DNA from 4 places in the Halomonas sp. MS1 genome. Region 2 is predicted to be linked to each of the others. Evidence: predicted binding sites of a transcription regulator. Region 2 holds the regulator's gene; each other region holds the start of a gene.
The links. Region 2 encodes LexA, which represses DNA repair genes until DNA is damaged. Its sites were predicted from a motif close to TACTGTNTANNTANACAGTA; they were not measured.

Region 1: a site for LexA is predicted at 1,951-1,970, ahead of recN (DNA repair protein RecN). Genes of this name have one in related genera too.
Region 3: a site for LexA is predicted at 1,415-1,434, ahead of NF683_RS13235 (LexA family protein). Genes of this name have one in related genera too.
Region 4: a site for LexA is predicted at 1,882-1,901, ahead of NF683_RS17445 (DUF1654 domain-containing protein). Genes of this name have one in related genera too.

What each region holds. Positions count from the first base shown of each region.
Region 1 is NZ_CP098926.1:1,932,442-1,936,719, forward strand. Features, by position in the region: gene fur (ferric iron uptake transcriptional regulator) at 1-119, shown strand, start outside; gene recN (DNA repair protein RecN) at 230-1,903, opposite strand; gene grpE (nucleotide exchange factor GrpE) at 2,105-2,734, shown strand; gene dnaK (molecular chaperone DnaK) at 2,904-4,278, shown strand, end outside.
Region 2 is NZ_CP098926.1:3,532,746-3,537,023, forward strand. Features, by position in the region: gene purU (formyltetrahydrofolate deformylase) at 116-970, shown strand; gene NF683_RS16275 (energy-coupling factor ABC transporter permease) at 1,056-1,727, shown strand; gene lexA (transcriptional repressor LexA) at 1,788-2,465, opposite strand; gene NF683_RS16285 (TetR/AcrR family transcriptional regulator) at 2,793-3,470, shown strand; gene NF683_RS16290 (L,D-transpeptidase) at 3,448-3,969, shown strand; gene nagZ (beta-N-acetylhexosaminidase) at 4,051-4,278, shown strand, end outside.
Region 3 is NZ_CP098926.1:2,914,414-2,918,691, forward strand. Features, by position in the region: gene NF683_RS13230 (Y-family DNA polymerase) at 1-892, opposite strand, end outside; gene NF683_RS13235 (LexA family protein) at 889-1,314, opposite strand; gene NF683_RS13240 (alpha/beta fold hydrolase) at 1,777-2,655, shown strand; gene NF683_RS13245 (patatin-like phospholipase family protein) at 2,690-3,733, shown strand; gene NF683_RS13250 (Smr/MutS family protein) at 3,743-4,278, opposite strand, start outside.
Region 4 is NZ_CP098926.1:3,777,727-3,782,004, forward strand. Features, by position in the region: gene NF683_RS17435 (VIT1/CCC1 transporter family protein) at 23-775, shown strand; gene NF683_RS17440 (hypothetical protein) at 1,270-1,680, shown strand; gene NF683_RS17445 (DUF1654 domain-containing protein) at 1,916-2,146, shown strand; gene NF683_RS17450 (hypothetical protein) at 2,146-2,433, shown strand; gene NF683_RS17455 (hypothetical protein) at 2,498-4,278, opposite strand, start outside.

The sequences.
Region 1 (4,278 bases), 1.6 Mb from region 2:
AGCAAGAGATCGCCGAAGAGCACGGCTATGAACTTGTGGACCATGCCCTGGTGCTTTACGTACGCCCCCGTGGGTCGGACGTAACCCGACAGGACAGCGGCCCCACAAATAAAAAATAGTCGCGCTAAATAAAACGCCCCTAGGGTGCGAGTGATGACTCATTCGCGCCCTAGGGGCGTTTTTTATAGTGTGTGGCGTTTGCTAGCGCGTTGTCGATTGAAAAAAGCGCTTAGTGCGGTGGCCGTTGGCTCGCGTGCAGCATTTCGCGGGCGTGGGCGAGTGTTTGGTCAGATAGCGTTACACCGCCCAACATGCGGGCGAGTTCGCTGATACGCCCCTGTTCGTCCAGCAGGGCCATATGGGTCAGCGTGCTATCTCGTTTGGCGCGTTTTTCAATATGCAGGTGCTGATGCGCCTGAGCGGCGACCTGAGGCAGGTGGGTGACAGTCATTACTTGACCGTTTTCGCCGAGCTTGCGCAGCAGTTGACCGACAATTTCGGCCGTCGCTCCCGAGATACCCACGTCCACTTCATCGAAGACCAAGCTGGGAATGGTGGAGTGGGAAGCGGCCACCACTTGAATGGCAAGGCTGATGCGCGATAATTCACCGCCCGAAGCCACTTTGGTTAGCGGCCTGGCGGGCTGGCCTGGGTTCGCGCTAATCAGGAATTGGACGTGGTCCAGGCCTTCCGGCGTAGGCGTTTCACGCGGGGTAACGTCCACGTCAAAGCGTGCTTTACCCATCGCCAAGAACCCTAGCTGCTGCTGCACTTCTTTGCCCAAGCGAACGGCGGCTTTTTGTCGCGCCTCGCTTAGTTGTTTGGCATCACTGCGATAGCGCTCGCGGTATTCAGACACTTGGTTGCTTAACGACTCCAGGTCGTCGTCGCTGGCTTCTAGCAGTTCGACTTCCTGGCTGAGCCGGGCATGCAGTGCGCAAATCTCTTCCGGGGCAACGTGGTGTTTACGGGCAATACGGTGGACATCGCCAAGCCGTTCTTCTACCCAGGCTAGGCGCTCTGGGTCTAGTTCAGTCGTACTGGCAAGACGATTTAGCTCGCTGGAAGCTTCCTCTACTTGAATGCGCGCATCGCTAAGCATAGCCAAGGTATTGGCCAGTGTGCCTTTGTCACTGCCGGGTAACGCGCTTAAATGGGCATAGGCTTGATTTAACAGCGACAGAGCGCCACCTTCATCGCTCGCGCAGCAGTCGGCGGCAAACTGGGTTTCACGCAGCGTCTCTTCCGCATGGGCGAGGGTATGCTGCTCCTCTTCTAGCGTTTGCAGCTCACCCTCTGCCAATCCCAGTTGATCTAATTCTTCTACTTGGTAGCGCAGCAGTTGCCGCTTTGCCTCAACTTCACTGCCTTCTTCGCTGAGTTTTTTTAATCGCCGCCGGGCGCTGCGCCACTCGCGGAAGGTTTCAGCCAACTGCTGGCTACGCTCACGTAGCCCGGCATAATCATCTAGCAGGGCGAGGTGGGTTTCTTCACGCATGAGTGCCTGATGAGCATGCTGTCCATGGATTTGAATCAGCTGCTCGCCCAGCGATTTTAGGTCAGCGATGGTGGCAGGGTGGCCATTGATCCACGCTTTGGAGCGACCGCTGGCGGTAACCACACGGCGCAGCAAGCACTCTTCAGCAGGCAGCTCGCGAGCAGTCAACCACTCTGTGGCAGCGGGTAGATGTTGAATATCAAAACGAGCGGAAAGGTCGGTGCGCTCACGTCCATGGCGCACGCTGCCAGCGTCGGCACGCTCACCCAAACATAGGCCAAGGGCCCCGAGTAAAATCGATTTGCCTGCCCCAGTTTCCCCGGTAATCGCCGTCATACCACGGGTTAGGTCGAGTTCAAGGCGGTCAACAATAGCGTAATCTTGGATTGCTAGCTGCGTGAGCATAAGGCCTCCTGAGGCGGTGCGGCACAGAAGCTGGATACTTATCCAATAATTGTTGTTTTATACAGTAGTCTATAACTCACTTCAATGCCCCTCTTGAGATGGCTTTTATGGCCCCCATATAGCGTCCATACGTGGTTAATACTCGTTACTTAACCGAGGTGGCCGTTAATGCCACCGCTGGATACTTTTCAGGAGCTAGGCATGGCAAAAGAACCGCAAACCCCATTAGAAGATGAGCTGGCCCGCCAAGAGCAAGAGGCGGAAGTCACCGAGCAAGCGGCTGAAGAGCGCCTGGTCGAGGGTGAGCTGGAAGGGTTAATCGAGGACGACGCTGCGTTAGAGGACGGCGTGGGAAACCCGGAAGCCGATATGCTAGCCGCTCAGGTGGAAGAGCTTGAGCAGAGCTTGGCGGAAGCTAAAGACCAAGCGCTACGTGCCGCTGCTGAAGCTCAAAACGTGCGTCGCCGAGCTGAGCAAGAGGCTGAAAAAGCGCGTAAGTTTGCTTTAGAAAAATTTGTTAAAGAGCTGTTGCCCGTTGTTGATAGTCTGGAAAAAGCCCTAGAGAGCATGGAAGACGGAGCCTCTGACGTACATCGTGAGGGCGTTTCCATGACCCTCAAAATGCAGTTAGGCGTATTGAATAAATTTGGCGTGGAAAGCGTTGAACCCCAGGGTGAACCCTTCGACCCCCAAGTTCACGAAGCGATGGCGATGGTGCCGAATCCCGAGCTTGAACCCAATACCGTCATGGATGTGATGCAGAAGGGTTATTTGCTTAACGGCCGCCTAGTTCGCCCCGCGATGGTGGTGGTTAGCCAAAAAGCCAATTAAGCATTGGCTGACGCAAAGCAAAAAAAGCCCCTTGAAATGCTGCAAGCGGCCCCCAAATAAAGGGCAACCCGCGGGAAAACCCGCAAACGCTTTAAATTTCAAAAAGCAGATTTTTTGACATCAGCTTTCAAACATCAGTTTTGTAACAACCGAATTCGAGGTTTTTGCTATGGGACGCATTATTGGTATCGATCTGGGCACCACCAACTCTTGTGTGGCAGTGCTCGATGGTGACAGCGCTAAAGTCATTGAAAATGCCGAAGGCGGCCGCACTACGCCTTCCATTATTGCTTACACCGACGATGGTGAGACGCTGGTAGGCCAGGCGGCAAAACGTCAGGCCGTCACCAACCCTGAGAACACCCTTTACGCGATCAAGCGCCTGATTGGCCGTCGCTTCAAAGATGATGTCGTACAAAAAGACATCAAAATGGTGCCTTATAAAATCGCCGAAGCCGACAACGGTGATGCCTGGGTTGAAGTAAAAGGCAAAAAAATGGCGCCGCCGCAGGTAAGTGCGGAAGTGCTGAAGAAAATGAAGAAAACTGCCGAAGACTACCTCGGTGAAGCGGTAACTGAAGCGGTCATCACTGTACCGGCGTACTTTAACGACAGCCAGCGCCAGGCCACGAAAGATGCGGGTCGCATCGCCGGTCTTGATGTTAAGCGCATCATTAACGAGCCGACCGCTGCTGCATTGGCCTACGGTATGGACAAATCCCGTGGTGATAAAACCATCGCGGTATATGACCTGGGTGGCGGTACTTTCGATATCTCTATTATCGAAGTGGCCGACGTTGACGGCGAAACTCAGTTTGAAGTGTTGGCCACCAACGGCGACACCTTCCTGGGCGGCGAAGACTTCGACTTGGCGCTGATCAACTACTTAGTTGACCAGTTCAAAGCGGACAGCGGTATGGATCTGTCTGGCGACAACCTCGCGATGCAGCGCCTGAAAGAAGCGGCTGAGAAGGCTAAAATTGAGCTTTCCAGTGCCCAGCAGACAGACGTTAACTTGCCGTACATCACCGCTGACAACACTGGCCCGAAACACCTTAACGTGAAGGTGACGCGTGCCAAGCTGGAGTCGTTGGTTGAAGATCTGGTACAGCGCTCGCTCGACCCGTGCAAAATGGCGCTGAAAGATGCTGGTTTGTCTGCATCTGAAATCGACGAAGTGATTCTGGTCGGTGGCCAGACGCGTATGCCGATGGTGCAGAAGAAAGCCGCTGATTTCTTCGGTAAAGAAGCGCGTAAAGACGTCAACCCAGATGAAGCGGTTGCTGTTGGTGCGGCGATTCAGGGCGGTGTTCTTGGCGGCGACGTGAAAGACGTTCTGCTGCTCGACGTTACCCCGCTGACCCTGGGTATTGAAACCCTGGGTGGCGTAATGACGCCGCTGATCGACAAAAACACCACCATCCCCACGAAGAAGACGCAAACCTTCTCCACGGCGGATGACAACCAAACGGCAGTGACGATTCACGTCGTTCAGGGTGAGCGTAAGCAGGTCTCGCAGAATAAGTCGCTGGGTCGTTTTGATC
Region 2 (4,278 bases):
GCTGCGGTGCTTCCTTGATAAGCATAAGGTACACTATTTCGCCTATATACTGCTTCCCTACCGCTGGTAGGTGCTTGTCGAACGTGCCGTTAAAATATGTCAAGAGTGTTTATTTATGTCTCATTATTACCGTTTGGTGGTTTCTTGCCCTGATCAAGTGGGCATTGTGGCGCGTGTCTCAAGCTTTATTGCTCAACAAGGTGGTTCTATCACTGAAGCAAGTCAGCACTCTGATCTTGAGACCGGCCGATTCTTCATGCGATACGAAATTTTGGCAGATTCGTTGGGTATGTCGGCGGAGGCGTTACGTAGTGCGTTTGAGCCGGTGGCTAAAGCCTTCAATATGCAGTGGTCGCTCGTCGATACTCAAAAGCGTAGGCGTGTGGTGTTGATGGTGTCGCGGGAGTCTCACTGTCTGGTTGATCTGCTTTATCGTTGGCAGGCTGGGGAGCTTGATTGCGATATTGTCGGGGTTATTTCAAATCATGAGGATATGCGATCACTCACTGAGTGGTATGGCATTCCTTACCATCATGTGCCCGTAGATCCTGATAACAAGCAGGCTGCTTTCGAGCAGGTGCAAGCGCAGATTGATAGCGCAAGGGCTGACTGCGTTGTGCTGGCACGTTACATGCAAATTTTGCCACCTTCGCTCTGCTCGCGTTACGCGGGACGGGTGATTAACATCCACCACAGTTTCTTACCCTCTTTTGCCGGTGCTAAGCCCTACCATCAAGCTTACCAGCGTGGCGTTAAGCTAATCGGAGCTACCTGTCACTATGTCACTGAAGAACTGGATGCTGGGCCGATTATTGAACAAGATATTCATCGGGTAAGTCATTGCCATACGCCAACGGATCTCGTGCGCTTTGGGCGCGATGTCGAAAAAGCGGTATTGGCGCGTGGTTTACGATGGCATTTAGAAGACCGGGTATTAATCCATGGCAATAAGACCGTGGTGTTCAGCTGATCATGTTGTTTAGATACGCAGCGTTTTTAGTCAATTCGAGTTTACAGCTGGCTTGTCGTTAGCTGACGGGTAGATAGGGGCATCCATGTCTTTCGCGCAAAGTGTTTTAGCTCCCTGGGCATTGTTGCTGACGTGGTTGGTATCGTTGAGCGTACTTGCGTGGATGATATGGCTGCGCCCTTGGCGAGTGCTGATAGGCGATGTGGCTCTTCAGCATCGGTGGTTAGCCGCGACGCTCGCTGTGGTGTTGATGTGGCAACTGCGTGCTCAGGCAGTCGATTGGTTAACCCTGCACTTAGTCTTCACCGTCTTAATGACGTTGGTATTCAAAATGCCTCTCGCATTAATCAGCAATGTGCTGATTAATGTTGCGATGTCAGCCATTGGCCGTAACGAATGGGCGTTACTAGGCGCTAATGTGTTGGTAACCGGCATTGTACCTGCGGTCATTACCGGTCTGGTATGGCGATGGGTAGACCGGCGCCTGCCGGATAACTTGATGATCTTTTTATTCGTATGCGGCTTTTTTGGCGCAGCGCTGTCAACACTGGCAGGAGGGTTGTCGGCGGTCTTGCTAATCATGGTGGCGGGTACTGACTCTGAAGCTGTGTACTTAGCCCAAGAGTATGCGCGCTTCTTACCCCTGTTAATGCCCTCCGAGGCTTTTATCACAGGGATGTTACTCAGTATTTTATTGGTGTATCACCCGAGTTGGGTAGCTACGTTTAATGATCGTCGCTATATAGACTCTCAGTAACATTGCGATAGCCGGTGAGTATCTCTATCGAGTGCCTCACCGGCATTTACACTTACTCGCTTATCCCAGTGCTTGGCCGTTACCGCCACGTATGACACCAACTCCCACCCCTTCGATATCCAACTGCTGCGTACGCAGGTCAATTTCTATGGGCGCAAAGTCGCTGTTTTCAGCAATCAGCGTCACCGTATGGCCCTGTCGTTTAAAGCGTTTTACAGTGACTTCATCTTCTAACCTTGCCACCACGATTTGGCCATCACGAACCCGGTCGGTGCGATGCACGGCAAGAAGGTCGCCTTCCAGTATGCCAACATCCTTCATTGACAAGCCTCGCACCCGAAGAAGGTAATCCGCTTTGGGGGTAAAGTATTCAGCGGGGAGTGGGCAATAACGATCAATGTGTTCCGCTGCTAGAATCGGGCTTCCTGCGGCCACTTCGCCAATGACTGGTAAGCCATTCGGTAGTGGTTCTACGTTGGCGGCAGGCGCTGTTGCCGAGACATCACCGATATCCTGTGGTTCCTGATTAGGCAGTCGAATCCCCCGCGAGGTGTTACGGATAATGCGGATGGCACCTTTGCGCTCAAGCGCTCGTAAATGCTCTTCAGCAGCGTTAGGAGAACGAAAGCCTAGCGCTTTGGCAATTTCTGCGCGGGTCGGCGGATAGCCGAATTCAGACATCGTTTTAACAATAAAATCAAAAACATGCTGTTGACGAGCAGTAAGAGGACGCGACATAACAAACTCCAAAAAATTGAACAAGACAGTGGCTACATGTCGGCTTAAACAGTATGTGGTTAAGTATACAGTATGTTGCTCTGTCCAGTACATGCTAGAGCGTTTCGCTATGGCATGGCAGTCATTATGCGAATGGTGTCAGGAATGGAGATAGGAACGACGAGTGTGAGGGGCTCTGTCGACGGAGCGTCTGATGGCAGGTGTTTGAATAGGGGCCTAGGGTGCATTTGAGCGTTGGGTAAAAAGCTAAAGATAAGTGATTGAGCCAAATAGCGTTATGGCATAGTATTTAACGATGTTTTAAACACTCGTTTTCTGGAGGGCGCTATGGCGCAATCTGATACGGTAACACGTATCCTCGATACCGCTGAGGTGCTGTTTGCCGAGCGTGGTTTTGCCGAAACATCGCTACGCAATATCACCAGTAAAGCACGGGTTAATTTGGCTGCCGTCAATTACCACTTTGGTTCTAAAAAGGCGCTTATCCAGGCGGTATTTGCGCGCTATTTAGATCCCTTCTCACAACGTTTTCACACGGCGCTTGATGAGCTGGAAGCGCAGTACAACGGTGATGTGATTCCGCTTGAAGTGCTGTTGGAAACAATGGCAAGCACGGTGCTGGCAGTGCCAGCTGAGCGCAATAGCCTGAAGGTGTTTATGCGTCTGCTAGGGTTGGCGTATAGCCAGGCACAAGGGCATTTACGCCGTTATATCCAACAGCAGTACGGAGACGTGTTTACCCGCTTTACTGAGTTGGTGCGCCAGGCAACGCCAGATTTACCTGATGCTGAGCGTTTTTGGCGACTGCATTTCATGCTGGGCACCGTGATTTTTACGCTGTCGGGTTTAGATGCGCTGCGTGACATTGCCGCGAAAGACTATAATGAGCAAGTAACCGTCAGGGATTTGGTAAGACGTTTACGCCCTGTCGTGGTTGCTGCCATGAATGCTCCGCTACCGCCTGCTGCTGATGAAGGACATTATGCGAACGCCCACGCTAGCTGAACTACCCCCGCAGAATGGTGGTTGGATAGACATCAATATCAAACACCAGCAGCTATGCTGGTGGCAAGGGCGCACGCTGCAGTACACGTGCGCTGTGTCCACCGGTGAAAAAGGCGTAGGGCAGCAGGAAGGCAGTGGTCAAACCCCCCTGGGATGGCATTATATCCGCGCATCGATAGGGGGCGGTTTAGCTGATAATGCTGTTTTTCGGGGGCGGCGGTGGACTGGGGAAGTGTTTACGTCGGCGCTTGCGGCGGAATTCCCTCATCGTGATTGGATCTTAACGCGCATTATGTGGCTCTGTGGTTTAGAGAGAGGAGTGAATCGAGGCGGGGATGTCGACACTCAGCGTCGTTTTATCTATCTTCATGGCACGCCACCTGATCAACCGATGGGCGTGGCCGCTTCACATGGGTGTATTCGGCTGCGCAATGATGATCTGCTTTATCTTTTTGAACATGCGCCGCCGGGCACACCCGTTTGGCTTCATAATGGCTAAGCGTAGGCAGCTTATTATTGATTTTTTGACACGAGAGATTGATCAACTAAAATTGACGGCCCTTTTGTTGGATCCATCACAATGACTCAATCTTTAGGCCCGGTCATGCTTGACCTTGAAGGGCCGCGATTAACCAAAGCTGAAAAACATCTTTTGATGGACCCTGCTGTGGGCGGTGTCATTTTATTCGCTAGAAATGTCGAGAATGCTTACCAGGTTAGAAAGCTTTGCAGTGATATTCGTCGTGTTCGCGGCGAGCTGTTACTTGGTATTGATCAAGAAGGCGGTCGCGTTCAGCGAATTAAAGAA
Region 3 (4,278 bases), 620 kb from region 2:
TACGATGGCGGTTGGTGTTTAGAAATAGCAATACGGCGCGGGTAAGGCTTTTCTGCTGGCGCAGTTTTTCGGCACTGCGCTGAGCATGGCGGCGCAGCGCTGCGTGCAATTCCGCTTTTACACCGGTTGCTTGGCCAAAAGAGCGTGACGTCATAATACGCTGACGCGGCTCTTCTAATGCGTTCATTGCCAAGCAGGAGGTGCCACGTAGCTCTAGCGCTGTACGTGCAAGCACCACTGAAAATCGTTTGCGAAGCTGCTTTGGATCGAACTCCCGCAACTGCCACGCCGTGCGAATACCGCTCACTGCAAGCCGTTCTGCTAAGCGTCTGCCGACGCCCCATACGTCATTCACCGGCAGCTGTTTAAGCAGCGCCGTAGTGGTCGGGCTGTTGGCAGTGAGTAGGCAGACGCCTTGGTAGTGAGGCTGCTGTTTGGCAACGTGATTAGCGAGCTTGGCTAGCGTATGGGTAGGTGCCAGCCCTACGCATACAGGTAGCCCTAAATAGCGGCGAACACGGCGGCGCACAGCTTCCCCGAGTGTTTGGCATTGAGTGTCGTTGAAGCCATCCAGGTAGATAAACATTTCATCAATAGAGTAAGGCGCGACGTCTGGACAGGCATCCCGCAGTAGCTGGGCGAGTCGTGCGGACATGTCGCCATACAGCTCGTAGTTTGATGACAGTAAGTGAATCTCTCCCCGTCGGCGCAAACCTTCCAGTTGGAAAGCGGGAGTGCCCATGGGGATTTCCAAGGCTTTCATTTCGGCCGAGCGGGCGATCACACAGCCATCGTTATTCGACATCACGCCCACGGGTTTGCCTTCAAGCGCGGGCTTAAAAACACGCTCGCAGGAAACATAAAAATTATTGGCATCAACAAGGCCAATCATGGCAAATACTCATGCACCACGGCGCGCACCACACCCCATAGCTGGCAGTTTGTCTCTTCTAACGGCAGCGGTGGATAGTGGGGATGTGCCGAGCAGAGGTGTGGTGTGCCTTGATAGAGCGCATAACGCTTTATCAGTACTTCCTCTTCAAACATGGCGACCAGGATATGCCCTAAGCGGGGCGGTATGCTGCGATCTACCACCAGCAAATCACCTTCGAATATCCCCCAGCCTTCCATGCTGTCGCCCGCGGCGGTGAGGTAAAACGTGTGGTTGGGATGTTTAATCAGTCGCTCATTGAGATCTAACGTGCGTGGTTCGTAATCTTGAGCAGGTGAAGGGAAGCCGCTAAACCCAGCGCGGCCGTATAACGTTGGAAATGGCAATGGCTGAGAGGTTAACGGCAGGGCTGTCGCGACCATCGTTGTTGGAAATGTACTCGTTGTAAACGTACTTGTTGCCAACGTGGCAGTTTTTAAAGCGGCGGGTTGGGACGGCATCGTCGGCATCCTCATGAATAAATAGTGTGTTTATAAACAGTATTTATTCATGAAGGAGAAATTGCAAGCGACGCTCAACGCTGGGAGCTACTGGCTTAGTGGGTGCAATTGGCTTAGCGAGCAAGCCACAGACCAACCACCAACGCACTGATCACGGTAATCAAGAACACAAGGTTGCGAGCACGGGTGTCACGACGTGGTTTCATAGTCATTTTCCTGTTGGTCATCATCGTTAAGAGCATTTCGAAGTAGTTGCAGCACGCAAGCGTTATCTGCATAAAAGCGGCAGATGCGCTGCGCTTAGCATGGTAACGTTTACGCCTTAGAGCGTCATCTGACGTATATGACATTGCTTGGTTATCCGGCTTTTAAGAGATCCTGCTTATGAATGAATCGACCCACGTCGGTACCGCTGCGCAGCCGCTTTCCCTGGCGAATGGTCGGCTGGCGGCGCTTAGCTGGGGGCGTAGCACTGCGCCTACTTGGGTGGCGCTACATGGTTGGCTAGACAACGCGGCGAGCTTCAGTCGGCTGGCGCCGCTATTGGTGAAAGCACTGGATATTCGCATTGTGGCGATCGACTTCCGCGGTCACGGGCATTCGGCTCATGCGCCTGCAGGAAGCGACTATGCACTATGGGACTATACCCAGGACGTGCTGGATACCATGGAGTCATTAGAGATCGAAAAGGCGACGCTACTTGCTCACTCGATGGGGGCAGCCGTGGCTTGCCTAGTCTCGGCAGCGCTGCCTGAGCGGGTAGATAAGCTAATTCTGTTAGATGGCTTAGGAGCGCTAAACACACCTGCCGAAGAGACTGCCAGCCAACTACGCAAAGGGCTAGTGGCCTATCGGCGGCCGCTTTCCCGTCCTCCTCGTTATCCCGATGTTGAGAGTGCAGTTGCAGCGCGGGTAGCCGGAGGTGTCACGCCGCTGGACAGCATCACCGCTACGCCACTTGTCGAGCGCAACACCCAGGCCACTGCCGATGGGCATGTGCAAATGCGCACGGATAGCCGTTTGTTAAAGCCTTCTTTGGTGCGCTTTACGCCCCAGCAAGTGTTGGCGCTACTGGCGGAGATTCAGGCCCCAGTACTATTGATAGAAGGAGAACGAGGCATTTTAGGCGAGCGGGACTGGGCAGAAAAAGCGCGCCAAGCAGTACCACAGTTAACGCGCCATGTACTAGCGGGTGGCCATCATCTGCATCTTGAGCCCCAGGCGGTTCATCACGTGGCCAGCACAATCAGTCAGCAAGCGTAGCGGGTACCTGATTGCTCGCGTTAGGAAGATGACGATGAAGAAAAAAGTAGCGCATGTTGTTAAAACACCTGTGGCAAGTAGCTGCTTGAATGGCGGTAATAAGGTTGCGCTGGTATTAGGGAGTGGAGGGGCCAGGGGCTATGCCCATATCGGTGTTATCGAAGCATTAGAAGCGCGCGGCTTCGAGATAATTTCGATTGCGGGTTGCTCTATGGGCGCGCTAATTGCTGGTATTTATGCCGCTGGCAAGCTGCCTGAATACCGGGAGTGGGTGTGTAACCTGGACTATTTAGATGTGCTCAAGCTGGTCGATGTGACCTGGAGCCCGATGGGCGCCATGCGAGCGAATAAGGTCATGAGCAAACTTGAAGAGCTGGTCGGCGATATGCTGATCGAAGACCTGCCTATTCCGGTGACGACCGTCGCGACGGATCTGGTTCGTCAACGTGAGGTGTGGTTTCAAAATGGCCCGTTACTCCAGGCAATCCGTGCCTCTATTGCCGTGCCGGGTGTCATTACCCCAGTACATGTGGGTGGCCAAGTACTCGTTGATGGCGGCTTGCTGAACCCACTGCCGATCATGCCGATATTAGCCACCCACGAAGCGGATTTTGTGGTGGCGGTTAACGTGACGGCGCACAGCCCACAACCGATCACCTTAGAGGAGTTGTTACCCAGCGAAGATACAAGCGACAGCCGCACCGCGTTAGAGCGCGACCGTGATGCTAATATTGGCGGTTGGATGGACGATGTGCGTGCCACCACGCGCCGCCTGTGGGATGGGCTGGGGGGCAGCAATGGTGAAGAGAGCGACGTTGATGAAACCGTTGACCTGCGTGGTCGGCGTGAATGGGGCAAGCTCGATATGATTCTAGAGTCGTTTGATATCACCCAAGCGGCGCTCGCGAAGTATAAAATCGCAGGCTATCCGCCGGATGTATTGATCGAAATTCCCAAAACTGTTTGCAGCACTTACGAGTTTCACCGGGCCAACGAATTAATTCGGCTGGGTCGGCATCTTGCTGATGAAGCGTTAGAGCGCCGCATGCCTAGCATTGCTTCGGATGCGACCGAGTGACATAGCCGCCTACTGCCCGCGCTTGCGCAGCAGAATATACACCGCGCCTGTTCCGCCATCGATATCGGTGGCGGAACAGAACGCCAAGACGCCGGGCCACTCTCTTAACCACGCATTGGTATGGCTTTTAAGCACCGGAAAGTCAGAGGTGGTGCCCCAGGCCTTACCATGCACGACTAGAACACAGCGCATGCCTTGTGCAGCGGCGTCGCGCAAAAAACTTTCAAGCTCAATCCTCGCTTCTTCTAGGGTATAACCGTGTAAATCCAACCCCGCTTGCCACGCGGTTTGGCCACGTTTTAACTGGCTTAAGGTGCGCCAGGGCAGGTCGGGCACGCTGAATTCCAGATACTCTGAGGGGCGTACCGCCTCTACTCGACCGTCGGTCGTGCGACCGCTGGTTTGCAGCGTGTTGCTCTCTACCGCCGCTTGTCGACGTGCTTGCTGGGCAGCTTCGTCGTTGCGCTTAGGCTTGCCGGGATCAGCTTGGTTACTGGCAATACGGCGCACGCCTGCTGCCTGCAGCGCTTGGCGAAAGACACTGA
Region 4 (4,278 bases), 240 kb from region 2:
CAGGAAAGTACGAGGCCTCGATATGCCAACCCCAAGTCGTGAAAGTCTACTTAGTGACCATCATCCTGATGCAGTGCGCAAACGGCTAGCGACTCCAGTAAAAGCATCAACACTTCCCGATGCTGTGCTCGGCGGTATCGATGGTTGCGTGACGACTTTTGCGGTTGTATCAGGGGCATTTGGCGCAGGTTTTTCACCACAGGTGGCACTTGTACTCGGTTTCGCCAACTTACTCGCTGACGGCTTCAGCATGGCAGTCAGCAATTACGAAGCCGGGCAGGCACAGCTTGCTCAGATCGCCAGTACTGAGCGTATCGAACGGCAACATATTGACCTAGTGCCTGAGGGCGAACGCGAAGAGATTCGCCAACTTTTTCACGCCAAAGGTTTCGAAGGAGAACTACTTGAACAAGTAGTGGAAACGCTATGTCGTGAACCAGATAGATGGGTGACTACCATGTTACAAGAAGAGCATGGGCTTTCATCTGTTGGACTTAACCCTCTTCGAGCAGCGTTAGTCACCTTTAGTGCTTTTTTGATCGTGGGCGCTCTACCGTTACTTCCGTATACAATACCAAATATAGCAACCACAACGCAGTTTCTAGCTAGTCTAGGGCTGGCTTGCGGCGTATTCCTTGCTATTGGCATGCTCAAGAGCGCCGTCTACGGCCTACCAGCTTGGCGCTCAGGCCTGCGTACTCTTTCCATGGGTGCCGCCGCGGCCGGGCTTGCTTTTGCAACAGGCTATCTCGCGCAGCGTCTATTAGCAGGCTAGGCCTATAAGATCTGCTTGGTTAGATAATCCATAGTGTGTCAGAAAGCTCCGCAACTTATGCTAATGATTGCTAATCCAGAATTAAGCTTTAAACAAAAAAACGGCCACCGCTGTAATAGCTAAGTGACCGTTTTATCTGTTTGGTCGGAGTGACAGGATTCGAACCTGCGACCTTTGCAACCCCATTTTCACGCGGCTATCAAAGTAAGCCATTGATTATAAATAGATACCCACTCGTTTAAGCGCCAGCCAATACAGCCAATTCGCTCTATAAATATCAACAGGTTACATGCTAGTTTTCAGTTAGAAAATGGATAGGCTATTGCTTCCGCGCAAGGGATTATGAGTGCAAATCAGCCTCAACCACGGCCGTGCCTGCACTGCAGTTCTCCCACCTAAACTGCCGACTCTCTACCTTATTTTGTTTACATTCTTTATATTGGCTACAGCCAGTCAGCAACCAAACAGCAAGCTTGCATTGAGAGGATTTCGTTTTGACTGAATGGATACTGGGCATTCTGGCCGGGCTTATCGGCGCGTTCATAGGCAACTGGTTTGCCCTCGGCAGAGACTTAAGAAAGGAAAGGAATGATGCTAGATACCCTATATGGAAATGGCTAGATGCCAACAAGCCAGACTATGGCGAGAAAACCCCCTTCGATGAGGGCTCTCTCAATGAAGCTTTACAGAAATATAAGAACGTAGCCAGAGAAACAGAATGGGCTAGATTTAAGCAGCATCATGAAAGCATTAAGGAAATAAGAAAACGGTATGCACCTTCTGGAAGAGATTTATGCGGGCAACCAGTCGATAGAGAAAGAGATCCGAAGAGCAATGAGTTGGAATCGATCAAGTACCATTGGAGCCGGATGGTCCAAATTACTCGTCACAGAAAAATTATATAGATGCAGCGGATTTTGAATCCGCTGCGTCGATTATTAAAGGCCGCGCTTGCACAAGGCTTTATTGATAAATCAGCACCTTACATATTTGCTATACTTACATACAGCACATTGGTCGCACTCAGTCTGCGACCAAATTGCGACCACTCCCCCGCACCCATCCAGTAGACGCCCCTCTCCTGCGTTGTCTATACTCGCCACAATAACTGTACGCATAACCAGTAACAGGGAGGCGATGATGTCAGAGAAAACCTACGCGGCATTAGTCGAGCGCGTAAAACGGAAGATCAATTCTCCTGCGGCTCAGTCAGAGAGCTGCACCGAGATCCAGCGCCAGCCCGATGACGCGGCAGAGGATTGGTCGCGCCTGCTATCGGATCTTGGGACCATTGAGAATGTCACTATGGTGCCGCTTGACGATAGCGCCGAGCATGTCCGCATTCGCTGGAATCCAGCAGAAGCGATGTGATGGACGCGCGGTACCAAGCCACACTGTGGCGTAAGAGCTTGGAGCGCCGAGGCTGGAAGCGCCTGGGTAAATACCGATTGCCGAATGACTTGATCGATTTCCACATCATTCACAAAAGCAGGCTCTATTCAGGCCGCTGCATCGGCGCGCACCCCATAGGCGACACAACCCAGCCGGGCAGCATTGCCTATGTGATGACGCGCCGAGATTTGATGACCGAAGGCGTCTGGCGTTTATCGAGAGGCGGACAGATCGGAATGAACGTCCGCGATTTGCCGTATAGCTGAGCCAATATTCAGGCACAAAAAAACCGCTCAAGGCGGCAGGCTTTCGCTATATCAGACCAGAGGCTTAAATAGACCACCAGTCCTCATTATCAACTGCATATGCTGCAAATATTTCTCCTCCATTTCTGTAAGTGAACATCGAGTCAATGTCAGCTATTGAGCTAGGCATAGACCAGCCGTATCCTCCTCGCCAGCTGTACTCATCCCCAGCACTAAGAGGGAAGTCATCAAAGCCAGCAACGTTGTTGTAGATTTTCCAGTTAGTGCCCGACCCAAACCGCACGTAAGTGCTGGGGTTTAGCGTGCCAGCCCCTGCTCCAAACTCGCGATCCATCCAGACCACAAACTGGCCCGCGCCGGGCTCTAGGAAAACAGTTGCCCATGCATCTGGATAAGATGACGCGGCACCGGCTCCAACACGGTTGGCATCAAAGACGGCACGACCCTGCTGCCCCCCATATATCATATACGTGCCAACATTTTCATACGCGCTAGTTGTTGCCTGCAGGCCGTTATCGTTACCTAGTATAACGTCCTCGTAAAACTGACGCTTTGCCGTAACACTGACTCCGCCGACGCTGAATACTAATTTGTACGACTCCCTCATTACATAGCGTTCTGTAGTAATCGTGTTGTACGCCATCACCTCATTTACAACAGTTACAATGATCGCATTAGCATAGCCGGAACCATCACTAGTCAGCAGGTAGTTGTCCGGCGAAATTGAATAGTGCACGTTTCTTGCCGTTTGACTCCCGCCCGCGCTGCCGGAAGAGCCATGGTTGCCGCCCGTATAGATCTTGCTGCCGCCATCGCCATTATTAACGGCTTGCACCTGTATGGGTGGTAACCAGTCTGTTGGTGAGTCAACGAGGTTTGTCCAGTTAAATGCATCTGTAGAAATTTCGACCTTTTTAAAATTAGGCAGATTGTTAAACCCGTTGAGGCCGAATGTGATCCTGTAGTAATGACCATTTGAAAAATACGATACAGCTAGATCGCTTCCAGCTTTGTTCCACGTCACATTCGAATTGCTAAGTGACGGCAAAACTATATCGTTTCTATACGCATAGCGACTAGGGTCTATCACCCAGCTCCAGCCGTCTCGCGTATTATCGTTTGATGTTATTGCGACGCCATCAGGCGGGAGCTGGTCGGCATCAACCGTGATTTTTATTTCAATGCCAGGGCGTAGCGCAGGAACAATACTTATCGTTTGTATGCCGCCATTTCTATCAATGACCTCATCCGGGTTATCCCGATTTTCGATTCGAATACCATCACCGGTATCGGTATCAAGATCTGCGGCATCTCGCTCTCGGATCACCCACCCGTAACCTGCAGACCCAATTACACCGCCGTTCTGGTAATAGCTGATTTGGTATAGCTTCCCACGCTCTGCACCAACAACATAAGCGTCAAGGATTAATTTTGACCAATCGCTATTTTCACCCGAAACGACGCCGCCGATATTGCGCTTCGCAAGCGGGTAGGGTTTTCCGCGATTAACTGTGAGCGAGTCATAAGCAACAGCGTCATTAGATACATAGCACGACGTGTCAATAATCCATGAACCTGATGGACTTCCAGGCTCTCTTGAGTCTATAAACTGCCCAGCCGGATAAACTTTATCAGTATCGATAGTTAGATAAATCTCAATAGGCTCTAGCGTTCTATCGGGGCGAATAACAACTGTTTGGACGCCTGACCCTCTGACAAAATCAATAGGGGAGTCAGCGTAGTGGTGTATTATTTCTGGATCGGAGTTCGTAGAGTAAGTAGCTATTGGCAGCCTTTGAATCATTACGCCTTTATCTTGAGTTACACCAACAGATACATCGTTTT